4 regions of the Listeria grandensis genome follow, and region 3 is predicted to be linked to each of the others. Evidence: predicted binding sites of a transcription regulator. Region 3 holds the regulator's gene; each other region holds the start of a gene.
The links. The regulator Rex, encoded in region 3, represses fermentation and respiration genes when NADH is low (regulators of the CRP and FNR family bind a similar motif). The targets are predictions, from matches to a motif close to TTGTGAAATATTTCACAA.
Positions count from the first base shown of each region.

Region 1: qoxA (cytochrome aa3 quinol oxidase subunit II) is a predicted target of Rex. The motif match lies at 1,575-1,592, and genes of this name have one in related genera.
Region 2: HCJ54_RS11590 (L-lactate dehydrogenase) is a predicted target of Rex. The motif match lies at 1,216-1,233, and genes of this name have one in related genera.
Region 4: HCJ54_RS00620 (nitrate reductase subunit alpha) is a predicted target of Rex. The motif match lies at 1,212-1,229, and genes of this name have one in related genera.

Region 1 is NZ_JAASUG010000005.1:175,758-178,939, forward strand. Features, by position in the region: gene HCJ54_RS08750 (hypothetical protein) at 1-380, opposite strand, end outside; gene HCJ54_RS08755 (lytic polysaccharide monooxygenase) at 567-1,175, opposite strand; gene qoxA (cytochrome aa3 quinol oxidase subunit II) at 1,856-2,956, shown strand; gene qoxB (cytochrome aa3 quinol oxidase subunit I) at 2,975-3,182, shown strand, end outside.
Region 2 is NZ_JAASUG010000008.1:72,329-75,510, forward strand. Features, by position in the region: gene HCJ54_RS15730 (hypothetical protein) at 39-134, shown strand; gene HCJ54_RS11590 (L-lactate dehydrogenase) at 218-1,156, opposite strand; gene HCJ54_RS11595 (50S ribosomal protein L25/general stress protein Ctc) at 1,419-2,045, shown strand; gene HCJ54_RS11600 (pectate lyase family protein) at 2,297-3,182, shown strand, end outside.
Region 3 is NZ_JAASUG010000001.1:240,233-243,414, reverse strand. Features, by position in the region: gene HCJ54_RS01085 (ABC-F family ATP-binding cassette domain-containing protein) at 1-935, opposite strand, end outside; gene HCJ54_RS01080 (redox-sensing transcriptional repressor Rex) at 1,318-1,959, shown strand; gene HCJ54_RS01075 (aminoglycoside 6-adenylyltransferase) at 2,012-2,821, shown strand; gene HCJ54_RS01070 (DNA glycosylase AlkZ-like family protein) at 2,824-3,182, shown strand, end outside.
Region 4 is NZ_JAASUG010000001.1:140,258-143,439, forward strand. Features, by position in the region: gene HCJ54_RS00620 (nitrate reductase subunit alpha) at 1-1,198, opposite strand, end outside; gene HCJ54_RS00625 (molybdate ABC transporter permease subunit) at 1,390-2,061, shown strand; gene HCJ54_RS00630 (ATP-binding cassette domain-containing protein) at 2,065-2,715, shown strand; gene HCJ54_RS00635 (molybdenum cofactor guanylyltransferase) at 2,702-3,182, shown strand, end outside.

The sequences.
Region 1 (3,182 bases), on a different contig from region 3:
CCATTGACGATATTGATGTTCTTCAGATCTTCGGTAGCGGGTGTATCAATATAGCCAATCCCAACTCCAAAGTAGAAATTAAGCGTTTCATCCACGACGGCTGGAATCGCGCTAAAATGAGCCTTGAAATGAGGTGAATAATACAACGTTAAGCAATGACTATAAATATCCGGTAACAGTTGAAAATCAGAGACGCCCCCAACAATTGCATCACCATCTTTAATTGTAAACGGCGTCAACAACTGGTCTTGATAAGCGGTATTAATGCTGTCCGCGATATATGTGAGGATTTTTGTCCCGTCATGTAGTGTAGAAAAGACGTGCCGACTGCGACTGATATCGATATACATATAGATAGCCTCGAATTTTAACGATTCCACTAAAAAGACCTCCTTTTATATAATGATAACTATATATTAGCATGTTTATATAATGATTACTATATATTTTATGAGATTCCTTTTACGAAATTGCATAACAAAAAGCCCCAAACGAGAAGCACAGCGGATAGCAAAATTCTTGCTAAACACCACTAGCTTCCGGTTTGAGGCCGGATTTAATGTAGTTTATTGCAACGTCATTGTCCCATTATTAATCAAGTTAACATCAACAGCTTGATAAAAAGCATTCCCAGTATCCGCGATTTCCCAAACGCCAAGCACAACATAATAGCCGTTGCGGTCAGTTGGAAGCGGCACTTTGTGGTTCACGGTAGTGGAAGTCGGAACTTCATTATGCGCATCAATCGTAGTCAGCAACTCCAGGTCACCACGAGTTAGTGGACTATTTGGATTCCAACCTTTTTTCGTAATGTAATACTTGTATTCCTTCGTTCTATGAAGCGCAGTGAGCGTCCAAGTGAAGTTGTTTTGTCCACCTAAAAGGTCTACATGATGCCAGCGATCAGGAGTTTGAGCGTCCATTTCTGGAAACTTACCTCCACCCGCGATAGTACCGTCAGAAGGTCCGCCAAGTGGGAAATTTCCCGTTGCTTCAACACTTTGCGGTTCCCATTGAATCGCGCCAGTATTTTGGTTAATCCCCAATTTCGCCAAATAAGCGCGACTTTCTGGTTTTGAAATATAGCCATGTGCCGATGCCCCCGGTGCAAATGTCGCGAACAACAACGCAAACGCTACCAAAAATAAAACTGATTTACCCAAAAACTTCTTCATCCAACTAACACCCCTCGATTTTTTGTTGTGGCTGTTCGACATGTAATAGAGTTACAGCCCCAATATAAGCGTGAACAAAGTGAGCGGTTCATCTCACAATTTGTCCCTCCACGCTCGCTATCTTGTTTACCCATCGGATTTAGAAACTAACCGCGAATATGTGAAAATGAAGCAATGTGCATATGGACTAGACCAATTATTGTTTTTGGTAGTAGATATAAAGAGCTGACACGCAGATAAGAAAGCGCTTTTCTGGATAATTTCACTGGGTAATTTGGTTCTAATCGTGACATTCCAAACAAACCGAAATGGGCGTCCTCCTCATGTCTTTTTTAAGGCATATTACTAATAAGGAATTATTTTTAAGAGAGAGACATGCTCATATAGTAACGTTTTAGATTGTGAAAAAAATAACTTGTGTCGATGTTTTGAATATAGATGTCAAATAAGCTATAATAGTATACGAGTATGCACATGCAGTTTCAAATTCATAATTTCACGAGTTAAAAGTTTGTGATATTGTGAGAAATCTAAACAATCTAGTTGGCCGTATAACGATACATATTTCGATATATTATCAATTAGGGGGGTACTTTTCTGAGGAGAAATCAGGGAGTAGGGTTGTATTTTTGCGCAAAAATACACAGCAACAAACATCAAAAGGAAAGAAGGGGATTCGGGTGTCAAAAATGCTCAAGTCATTGCTACTTACAGTATCGCTGGTCTTTGTTGGACTTCTAAGCGGCTGTGGTGATTTGACGGTACTAGATCCAAAAGGTCCAGTAGCGCAAAGTCAAAGCGATCTAATCATTTATTCGATTATTTTCATGCTTATCATTGTACTCACGATCTTCGTGTTATTCGTTATTATGATTACGAAATACCGCGAGAGAAAAGATCATTCCAACTACGAACCAAACATGCACGGTAGTACGAAATTAGAAATTTTATGGACGTTGATTCCAGTTGCGATCGTTATTGCATTAGCTATTCCAACAGTGCAAACGATTTACGCGAATGAAAAAGCGCCAGAGGTTACGTCACACAAGGATCCAATTATTATTTATGCGACTAGCGCAAACTGGAAATGGTTCTTTAGTTATCCAGATCAGTCGATTGAAACTGTAAACTATGTACATATTCCAACTGATCGACCGGTATTATTCAAGCTTACCGCGGCAGACTCGATGACGAGTTTCTGGGTGCCACAACTTGGTGGACAGAAGTACGCGATGAGTGGCATGACGATGGATTTGTACTTGCAAGCGGACGAAACAGGAACGTTTAAAGGACGTAACTCGAACTTTAACGGAGAAGGTTTTGCCGGACAAGTATTTGATGTTGTCGCACAAAAACCAGCCGATTTCGAAAAATGGGCGTTGAAGACGAAAGCTGATTCGCCGACTTTATCGCAAGACCGCTATGATAAATTATTATTACCAGGCAACGTGAAACCACAATCTTATGCAGGGACACATATGGCGTTTGTTGATCCAGCCGCAGATCCAGAGTACGTTTTCTATGCGTATAAACGTTTCGGCTTTGAACTGACAAACCCACATGATCCAAATGCAAAAGATACAAGAACGAAAGAACCAATTTTGCCAGCACGTCCGGTGACGATTACGAATCCGCGTTTTGAGCAAATGGACATGGAACCAATGATCATCAAAAATGGTACTGGTTACAAGCAAGACAAGCATTACGATGAAGAAATGGAAAAAATGGGTAAAGAAATCAAAACCGATGAAGCAACAGATCACGATCAATCGGGACACTAAAAAGGGGGGTATTTCAACATGAGTTTAGATGAATTTATCATCACCGGCGACCCGCTGATTTTAGGAGCCCAAATTTCGATCGCTCTTGTCAGTATTGGTATCGTCGTGTTACTAACTTATACAAAAAAATGGAAGTGGCTATTCACGGAATGGATCGCTTCTGTTGACCACAAACGCCTTGGGATCATGTATCTTTTGGCAGCAGTACTAATGTTTTTCCGTGGTG
Region 2 (3,182 bases), on a different contig from region 3:
GCGGAACAATAAACCCAGAGGGCACATTCAAATTTTATATGTTGGATAAATTAAAGAGTCAAAGCGACACGATGATCGTAGAAGCTTTTGACAAAGCTGGTAAACTATTAGATACAAAAGTAATCAAAAAATAATTCTAAGCAAACAAAAAACACCTGGTTCAGTACATAATCAGGTGTTTTTTGTGCAAAATATGAAACTAGGTTCAAGCTTACTATTAATAATCTTTCATCGCATCATCCAACACTTTTTTCAAAGTCGCTGCTGAATTCGCCATTTGTTCTTTTTCCACGTCATTCAGTTTCATCTCAACAACGTGGCGCACACCTTTACGGTTCACGACAGCCGGCGCACCGATATACACGTCATCCAAGCCATAATGCCCGTCCATATATACAGATAATGGCAAAATCGCGTTTTCGTTATTCAGAATCGCTTTTGTAATCCGGGCAAGTGCCGCTGCAATCCCGTAGAACGTTGCGCCTTTCTTATTGATGATCTCATAAGCTGCGTCACGAACGCTAACAAAAATCGTATCCATCGCGCCTTGCTCGTCTTCCTCGATCCATTCCATAATTGGCAGTCCACCAACCGTTGTATGGCTCCAAGCTGGGAACTCTGTATCGCCATGCTCACCAAGAATGTAACCATGGACATTACGCGCATCGACTTTCAAATAATCCGCAATCGACATCCGGAAACGCGCCGTATCGAGACTCGTACCAGAACCAATCACGCGCTCTTTTGGCAGACCAGAGAATTTCCAGGTCGCATAAGTAAGAATATCAACAGGGTTCGACGCAACTAAGAAGATACCGTCAAAACCGCTTGCCATAACCTCATCCACAATCGATTTCATAATACGTATATTACGGCTCACCAAGTCAAGTCTTGTTTCCCCAGGCTTTTGCGCCGTACCAGCCGTGACAACAACGATATCCGCATCGTGACAATCGCTATAGTTTGCCGAGTAAATTTTCTTAGGAGCTGAAAAAGGTACTGCGTGGCTTAGATCCATCGCATCCCCAATCGTTCTATCCTTATCTATATCAATGATCCCGAACTCTTGCCCGATATTTAGATTCACACAAGCAAATGCATAACTAGAACCAACTGCTCCGTCTCCAACCAAAATGATTTTTTGATGATCTTTCATTTTTAAATTCCTCCTTCAAAAATACGATCTACTAGTACAGTATAACACGTAACCTTCATTTGTGAAACCTTGAACTACTTGAAGTCTCAAAAGTGTTACATAAAAAAGATGTAAGCGTTATAACACAGTTTTTATTAAAAAGAATTCTCTTTATCTTTAGCCTTAAATAGCGCAACGTAAACCCTTATTGTTTCATTTTTTTTCAGAAAGGGTATATGATGGAGGTGTACAACATAAATTGAATGAGTGGAGTGATTTTTTTATGGCAACAACATTAGAGGTCCAAAAAAGAGAAACAAAACCGCATTCGAACATAACGTCTATCCGTAATGCAGGTAGAATTCCAGGTGTTATTTATGGTTACAAGGCAGAAAACGTGCCAGTATCCGTAGACTCTTTAACATTTATTAAAGCAGTTCGAGATAACGGCCGAAATTCCGTATTTTCAGTAACGGTTGACGGAGCAAAATTAAATGTACTATTACACGATTACCAAATAGACCCATTAAAGGGGGACATCGAGCACATCGATTTACTAGCGGTAAACATGTCTGAGGAAGTAGAAGCAAATGTGAGTATCAACTTAGTTGGTGATTCCAAAGGCGTGAAATCTAGCGGCGTCTTACAACAAGTTTTATATGAAATCACTGTTTCCGCTACACCAGATAAATTACCAGAAGTAGTCGAAGTCGATATCACAGATCTTGATATTGGTGATTCCATCGCCGTATCAGACATCCCTAAAAATGCCGATTACGAAGTGATTACTGATGTAGAAGAAGTAATCGCGACCGTATCTGCGCCACGTGTTGCAGATGAGCCAGAGACAACGAGTGAAGTTGCAGAGCCAGAAGCGGTACATGGTTCTGAGGGAACTCCTGATCAATAAAATTTCAACCTTATCATATTTTCAAAAACCGAGTAATGAGGGTGCTAATACCCCTTCGTTGCTCGGTTTTTTTGTTTTGTTCACAATTTAGACACATTTGTTCACAATTACACGAAGGTTTACATAGGTTTTGGAACGGGGAAATAGATTCAGATAAGTAAACAAGCCATTTTTATAAAATGTAAGGTAAAAATTAGGTTGCTAATAAATGATAAAAATTATACATTTTTAGATAATTGGAGGTAGTGAAGATGAGAAAAGGAATATTAGTTTTTTTAAGTTTTGCGTTTGTCTTGATAGTCGGGTTATTCATTCCGGGCACAAGTGCAAAAGCTATGATATTAAATCTGAAACCGGGGACAACGACAGAAATCAAAGCATATAACACCCAAGCCTTACAAACGGCAATAAACACATCAAAAACCGCTATTACGATCCCAAAAGGAAATTTTGAAGTGACAGGAAGTATTATTTTGAAATCAAATGTCACGCTGATTGGAGCAACTACCAATCCGGCCGACTCTAAAATAACGCTCAATAATGGGCCAATGACGACAGAAATCGGTAAGGGCGTTACAACTGTCAACAACTTGCAAATCCGGAATTTCACGCTTCAATACAATGCAAACATGCCAAAATACGATTTTATGCAGCACAATGTTCATGTGTACCAGAGTAATTTGCTCGAGATTGGATCGGTGACTAAGGCAGAATCCACCGCTAATTATCACGCGACCTACAAAAAAATCACAAAAAACAACATTCAGGTGCAAAACATGATTTTAAACGCAAATAAAGTCGGTTCAGCCGTATTAAGTATCGCTAAGGCTAATAATGTAAATATATCCAATAATCAAATATTAAATTCAGGATTACAAAGTGGTGTTACGGCGAGTTATACAGATAACTTGCGAATTGACGGAAATATTGTGCGGCATTCTGGTCGTTCAGGAATTAGTCTGTATCAAGGAAATGGCTCCGCTCGAGGTCCAATCTACATTCGCAACAATAAAGTCATCGATTGGATGGAGCGTTTCGGCGGATACCATTATAATGCCGCTCGTGCCTCTAAAATAACGCCGGATCAAATGGTCGACGGTGGAATTGACAGTTATGGTCCGGCAAATAACTACGTAT
Region 3 (3,182 bases):
CTGCCTTGCGGTCGATCCAAACGATCTAATTTTTCTAGCTGTTTCCGCCTGCTTTGTGCCCGTTTAGTTGTCGACGCACGCACGATATTTCGCGCTACAAAATCTTCTAATTTTGCGATTTTATCTTGTTGTTTATCGAATTCTTTCCACTGTTGTTCCAACTTCGCCTGTTTTTGAATGAGGTAACGGGAGTAATTGCCGACATAGCGATCAATCTGCGTACGGCTAATTTCATACACCTGATTTACCACTTTATCGAGAAAATAACGGTCATGCGATACAATCAATAAGGCGCCTTTGTAATTTTGCAAATAGGTCTCTAGCCACGAAAGTGTTGCAATATCCAAATGGTTGGTCGGCTCATCGAGAATTAAAATATCGTGACGCGCCAAAAGTAATTTCGCCAATGCGAGCCGCGTTTTCTGACCACCACTGAGCGATTCAATCAATTTCTCATAATCTGCCTCGAAGAAACGCAATCCATGCAAAACAGAGCGGATGTCGGCTTCGTATTGGTAACCGCCTTGTTCCTTAAACGTGTGTTGTAGCTGATCATATTCTTGCAACGTCTGCTCATATTGGTCTTTGTTTTCATAAATTGCGGGATCACCAAGCCGTTCTTCTAGCCCACGTAATTCCTGTTCCATCGCTTGTAAGCCGGTAAAAACAGTTAACATCTCCGCCCATATTGTTTTCGTCGATTCAAGACCTGTGTTCTGCGCTAAATAGCCAATTTGAACATGTTTAGGCTTGGAAATCGTCCCACCATCGTAGCTAATCTGCCCAGCAATAATCTTCAAAAGTGTGGATTTCCCAGCACCATTTCGTCCCACAAGCGCAATGCGGTCATTCGTTTGTACTTCTAATTTTATATTTTCTAATATCGTTTCAGCGCCAAAATTCTTGACAATCTGCTGTACTTGTAAAAGTATCATATTGTTTACCCCTTCAACTTTAAATATCTATATCCTCCTAGTTTATCGCAAAGCAAGCGTAGAAGCAATGGTCTGAGAAAGGAAACGCTTACGATAATAAAATTCACAAACTTTATATTGTGAAAATGTTAGCAATTTGGTATATTTTGCTGTATAATAGAAGATAGGAAGAGTTGTAACAAAATAGTAACATACTTTTTGAGCAAAAACATTGTGAAATTTATGTGGAATGTTTATAGTGAATAAGCAAGCATGTGAAATGAACAACGATAGAATTAGCGCAATCGTTTTTGTTGTAAATGCATGTTTAGTAGCACAAGGAAGAAGGAGCACCAGTTGCTTTTTTATCCACTTAAAATCAAAAGGAAGAAGGGAAACAAACATGATCGAGGAAACGGGCAAGATTCCACAAGCCACAGCAAAGCGTTTGCCGCTGTACCACCGTTATTTAAAGTATCTACACGAATCAGGTAAGGAGCGAGTATCCTCCGCAGAATTAAGCGAGGCCGTGAAAGTGGACTCAGCAACGATTCGCCGTGATTTCTCCTATTTTGGAGCGCTTGGTAAGAAAGGTTACGGTTACAATGTGTCCTATATTTTGGATTTCTTTAGTAAAACACTGAGTCAAGACAAGCAAACCAGCGTAGCTATTATCGGGGTCGGTAACTTAGGGACTGCACTATTACACTACAATTTCATGAAAAATAATAATATAAAAATTGTCGCGGCATTTGATGTCGATGCGAATAAAGTTGGAACAGTACAGCAGGATATTCCAATTTATCACTTAAATGACATGCAAGATTTGCTAAAAGAAAACAAAGTCGAAGTCGTGATATTGACAGTACCATCTGATGAGGCGCAAACAACGGTCGACCGTTTGCTAGAAGCTGATGTGAAAGGAATCTTAAACTTTACTCCAGCACGTATCAGTGTACCAAAACATGTGCGCGTGCATCACATCGATTTGACAACTGAATTACAAACACTGATTTACTTCTTGGAAAACTATCCAAATAAATAATGAAAACCTTGGCCAGACAATTGCGTTTGGCCTTTTTGATTGGAGAGGCGTTATGATGCGACATAAGATATTGGAAAGGATTGTGGCGTGGGGGAAAGAACAGGCGCAGGTTCGAGCATTGGTGCTGGAAGGATCCCTTGCGAAACAACAAGGCATTGACGAATTATCAGATTTAGATATCAACGTTTGGTATGAAGGTGAAATTCCGTTTGGGCAAACAATCTCTTGGCTTGCCGATATTGGCGAAGTGCTGATCGAAAACCGACTACAGATGGAGACGCCAGCAGGGATGATAAACACGCAGCTCGTTATTTTTGGGAACGGCGTGAAAGTAGATTTCTCCTTTTGGCCGGTTTCACTGCTTGAAAAAGCGTTTCCTTACTATGAAAAACTCGAAATCTTGCTGGATAAAGATTCACAGGCAGGACAAATCAAACAATGCATATCTGAAAAAAACGGAGCAAGGATGGAAAAAGCCAAATTTGACCGGATCGTCAATGAATTTTGGTTCGAATTACACTACGTTGCGAAATTCTTAAAACGAGGAGAAATTTGGTTTGTGCAAGGAATCCAAGCTGGTATTAGAGAGAATTACTTGCTACCTTTACTGGAAGAAAGCGCACGTTTGAAGGGACAGAAGCTATCTTTTTCAGGTCGGAAAATCGAAAATTGGACAGACACAACACGTTTAGCAGCCATTTTTGCAGATTACTCATTAGCTTCCAATTGGCAGGCGATGTGGGAAGAGATCGCTTTATTTGAGGAGATATCGAATTTTATCGCCTTACAGTACCATTTTGCCCTTCCTCAAGTTAAAATAGAACGAATGAAAAATTTACTTCACAGAATTCAGGAGGGATAAGCATGTTGACACAAAATGAAATAACACAAATCAGGCTTCAGAAGCTCGGAATGGTAGAAAAATTTGATGACCCGAGCCGCTTCATGCACCAAACTATCGCCTTGCAGTCGCAAAACCATCAGCCAGCGCTTGTGAACTTGTTACAGCATGTGGCTATGACATGGGAAGAGGCAAGCCGATTTTTTGAAGAGAAAAGCGTGATAAAAATCTGGGCAAACCGACTGACGCTACATACATTTCTAGCAGAGGACTGGGAAATGGTCTATCGTGTTTTTGGCACGAGAACGAATATTGTCCACCGACTTTGCCAAAAAGAAGGCGCTGATTTAGAGGCGATTTTAGCGGAAATGGACAGGCTTGG
Region 4 (3,182 bases), 100 kb from region 3:
ACTTCACGCCCTCTTCCCAACGCTGACCCATCGTCCCATTCGGAACCACAATCTCGCCCGTCGTCTCATCAATCAAACACGTTTTCCAATCCGCGTGCGCGCCACTTTCAAGCCCCGCATACAAATCATCCTCCCGCAAGAAACGACCCGGCGTCAAACCCTTATCCGTCGCGTCCAGCAACAGCAAAAACGGCAAATCCGTAAACTGTTTCGCATAATCAATAAACTGCGATTCCGCGCGTTCCACATAAAATTCCTTCAAAATAACATGCGTCATCGCTTGCGCAAGTGCAGCATCCGTCCCAGGATTCGGCGCCAACCAATTATCCGCAAACTTCACGTTCTCCGCATAATCCGGCGCAACTGCTACCACTTTTGTCCCCTTATAACGAACCTCCGTCATAAAATGCGCATCCGGCGTCCGAGTCAGCGGCACATTCGAGCCCCACATCATAATATAACCAGCGTTGTACCAATCACTCGACTCCGGCACGTCTGTCTGCTCACCCCAAATTTGCGGAGAAGCAGGCGGTAAATCCGCATACCAATCATAAAAACTCAGCATCTCGCCACCGAGCAGCGTCAAAAACCGCGACCCAGCCGCATAACTAATCATTGACATCGCAGGAATCGGCGTAAACCCAGCCAAGCGATCCGGTCCATATTTCTTAATCGTATAAATCAGCATCGCCGCGACCATATAATACGCTTCCTGCCACGTCACCCGAATTTGTCCACCCTTCCCACGCGCACTTTTATAGCTCTCCGCCTTCTCAGGGTCTTCCACAATACTCGCCCAAGCCTTAATCGGGTCACCATACTGCTTCAACGCATTTTGCCATAAACGCCATAATTTCCCGCGCACATACGGATATTTCACACGTAGCGGACTATACTCATACCACGAAAAACTCGCACCACGCGGACAACCACGAGGCTCAAATTCCGGCATATCCGGCCCACAACTCGGGTAATCCGTCGCCTGATTTTCCCACGTAATAATCCCGTTCTTCACGAAAACCTGCCAACTACATGACCCCGTACAATTGACACCATGCGTCGTGCGAACCACTTTATCATGACTCCAACGATCCCGATACATCTTCTCCCAAGCCCGGCTTTTCTCCTCCATCACCGTCCAGTTTCCATTAAATTTCTCCGTCCGTTTAAAGAACCGCAAACCTTTTTTCCTCACTATGTACCACCTCGATTTGTTATTATATTCACAAAGAAAACTAGGAACTTCCTACCTAATTCGATAATACAACGCCTATCCTTTTCTTTGCATCAGGAGAATCCCTATATTTTCACAGCTAATATTCTTTGACAATGCGCGGTTAGAATAACATAATAGATAAGGAATACATACCCTTTGGAGGTTTAATGAATATGCTAACACCAGTCCTACACTCACTCTTAATCGCGATTGCATCCACATCCCTCGCATTCCTCACCATGCTTCCACTTAGCTACTATTTCGCGAACCGCAAATCCAGATTCCAATTAATCGTTGAAATCATCATCCTGCTACCACTCGTTTTACCACCAACCGTCGTAGGTCTTATCCTACTCAACCTATTCGGGAAACACGATCTCATCGGGGCTTTCTTATGGAATACGTTCAACTATAGCTTTATTTTCACACTCGCCGGCGCCGTTATTGCCACCACAATCATCATTCTACCGATTATGTACCAAGGTTTAAAAAGCGCCTTCCTTTCGATTGATCACGACCTCGTCTGGGCTGCCCAAACCTTGTCGGCTAACGCCAAAACGATCTTTTTAAAAATCATCTTGCCTAACTGCTGGCAGCCAATATTAGCAGGGATTTTACTGAGTTTTTGCCGGGCGATGGGGGAATTTGGAGCAACACTCATGGTCGCCGGCTACATCGAAGGAAAAACGAATACCATTGCCTCAGGTATTTACTTCATGGTCCAACAAGGCGATATGCGCACAGCCATCTACCTTGGCCTCATCAACGTCATCATTGGCGTCATCGCGCTACTCGTTATCCATATTCTCACTGTCCGCCAAACTAACTTAACGAGAGGAATGTAAATCATGGGACTTCGTTTAAAATTCAAAAAGAAACTGCCATTTCACGATCTCGATATAAATTACGATTTCGTCTCCCCGATCACTGCCATCATGGGCGCCAGTGGTTCTGGAAAATCTACCCTTTTCCAGTGTATCAGCGGTCTTAAAAAAATCGACGAAGGCATCATCGAATTCGGCAACACAGCCTGGGACGATACATATAGCGACATCACCGTTCCAACCGCTGCGCGCAAAGTCGGCTACCTGTTCCAAAACCTAGCCCTTTTTCCAAATATGAACGTCTTTCAAAACATCGCATTCGGCCTAACCGTAAACAAAAAAAATCGCGTTGAAATCGAACAACAGGTCCGCAAAATAAGCGATTACTTACAGATTTCTCATCTCCTTTTTTCCTCCGTCCAAAAATTATCTGGCGGTGAAAAGCAACGCGTAGCAATGGCACGAGCAATGATTATCAATCCGAACCTACTTCTTTTGGACGAACCATTTAACGGTCTTGATGAAGACACGCGGAACATCTGCATCGAGCTCGTCGGCCAAATGGCGCGTGACTTCGATATTCCCGTCATCTTCGTAACTCACTATCACCAAGAAGCTGCCTCCCTAACCGGAGAAATTTTAAAAATAAAGGATGGTCGCCTTGTCAAAAACTAAAACAATCGCTGGTATCGTGCTTGCAGGCGGAAACTCCAGACGATTCGGTGAAGATAAAGCGCTATACAAAGAAGCACCAAGCACACCAACATGGGTCGAGTTAACGGTTAGCAAGATGACCCCCCTTGTCGATCACCTTTTTATTGTCACAAACGAACGGCTATTCCCAGCCATCGACAGACTATTCGATACGGAGCAGGTCACTGTTTTAGCTGACCAACCGCCATTCACTGATAAAGGGCCACTTGGCGGTATCTACACTGTCATGAGCTCTGCCAAATTTGATCACTATCTCATCTCACCGACGGACACACCGAACATCACGACGGAAATCTTTTCCGGACTTATCAACGCTAGAAACGCTTATGCCGCAACAAATACAGCCAGTCACTACCTCACCGCATGCATCCCTTATTGTGAACCCGAAATAAAAGCCATGCTCACCAAAGAAAACCTTCGTATTCGTG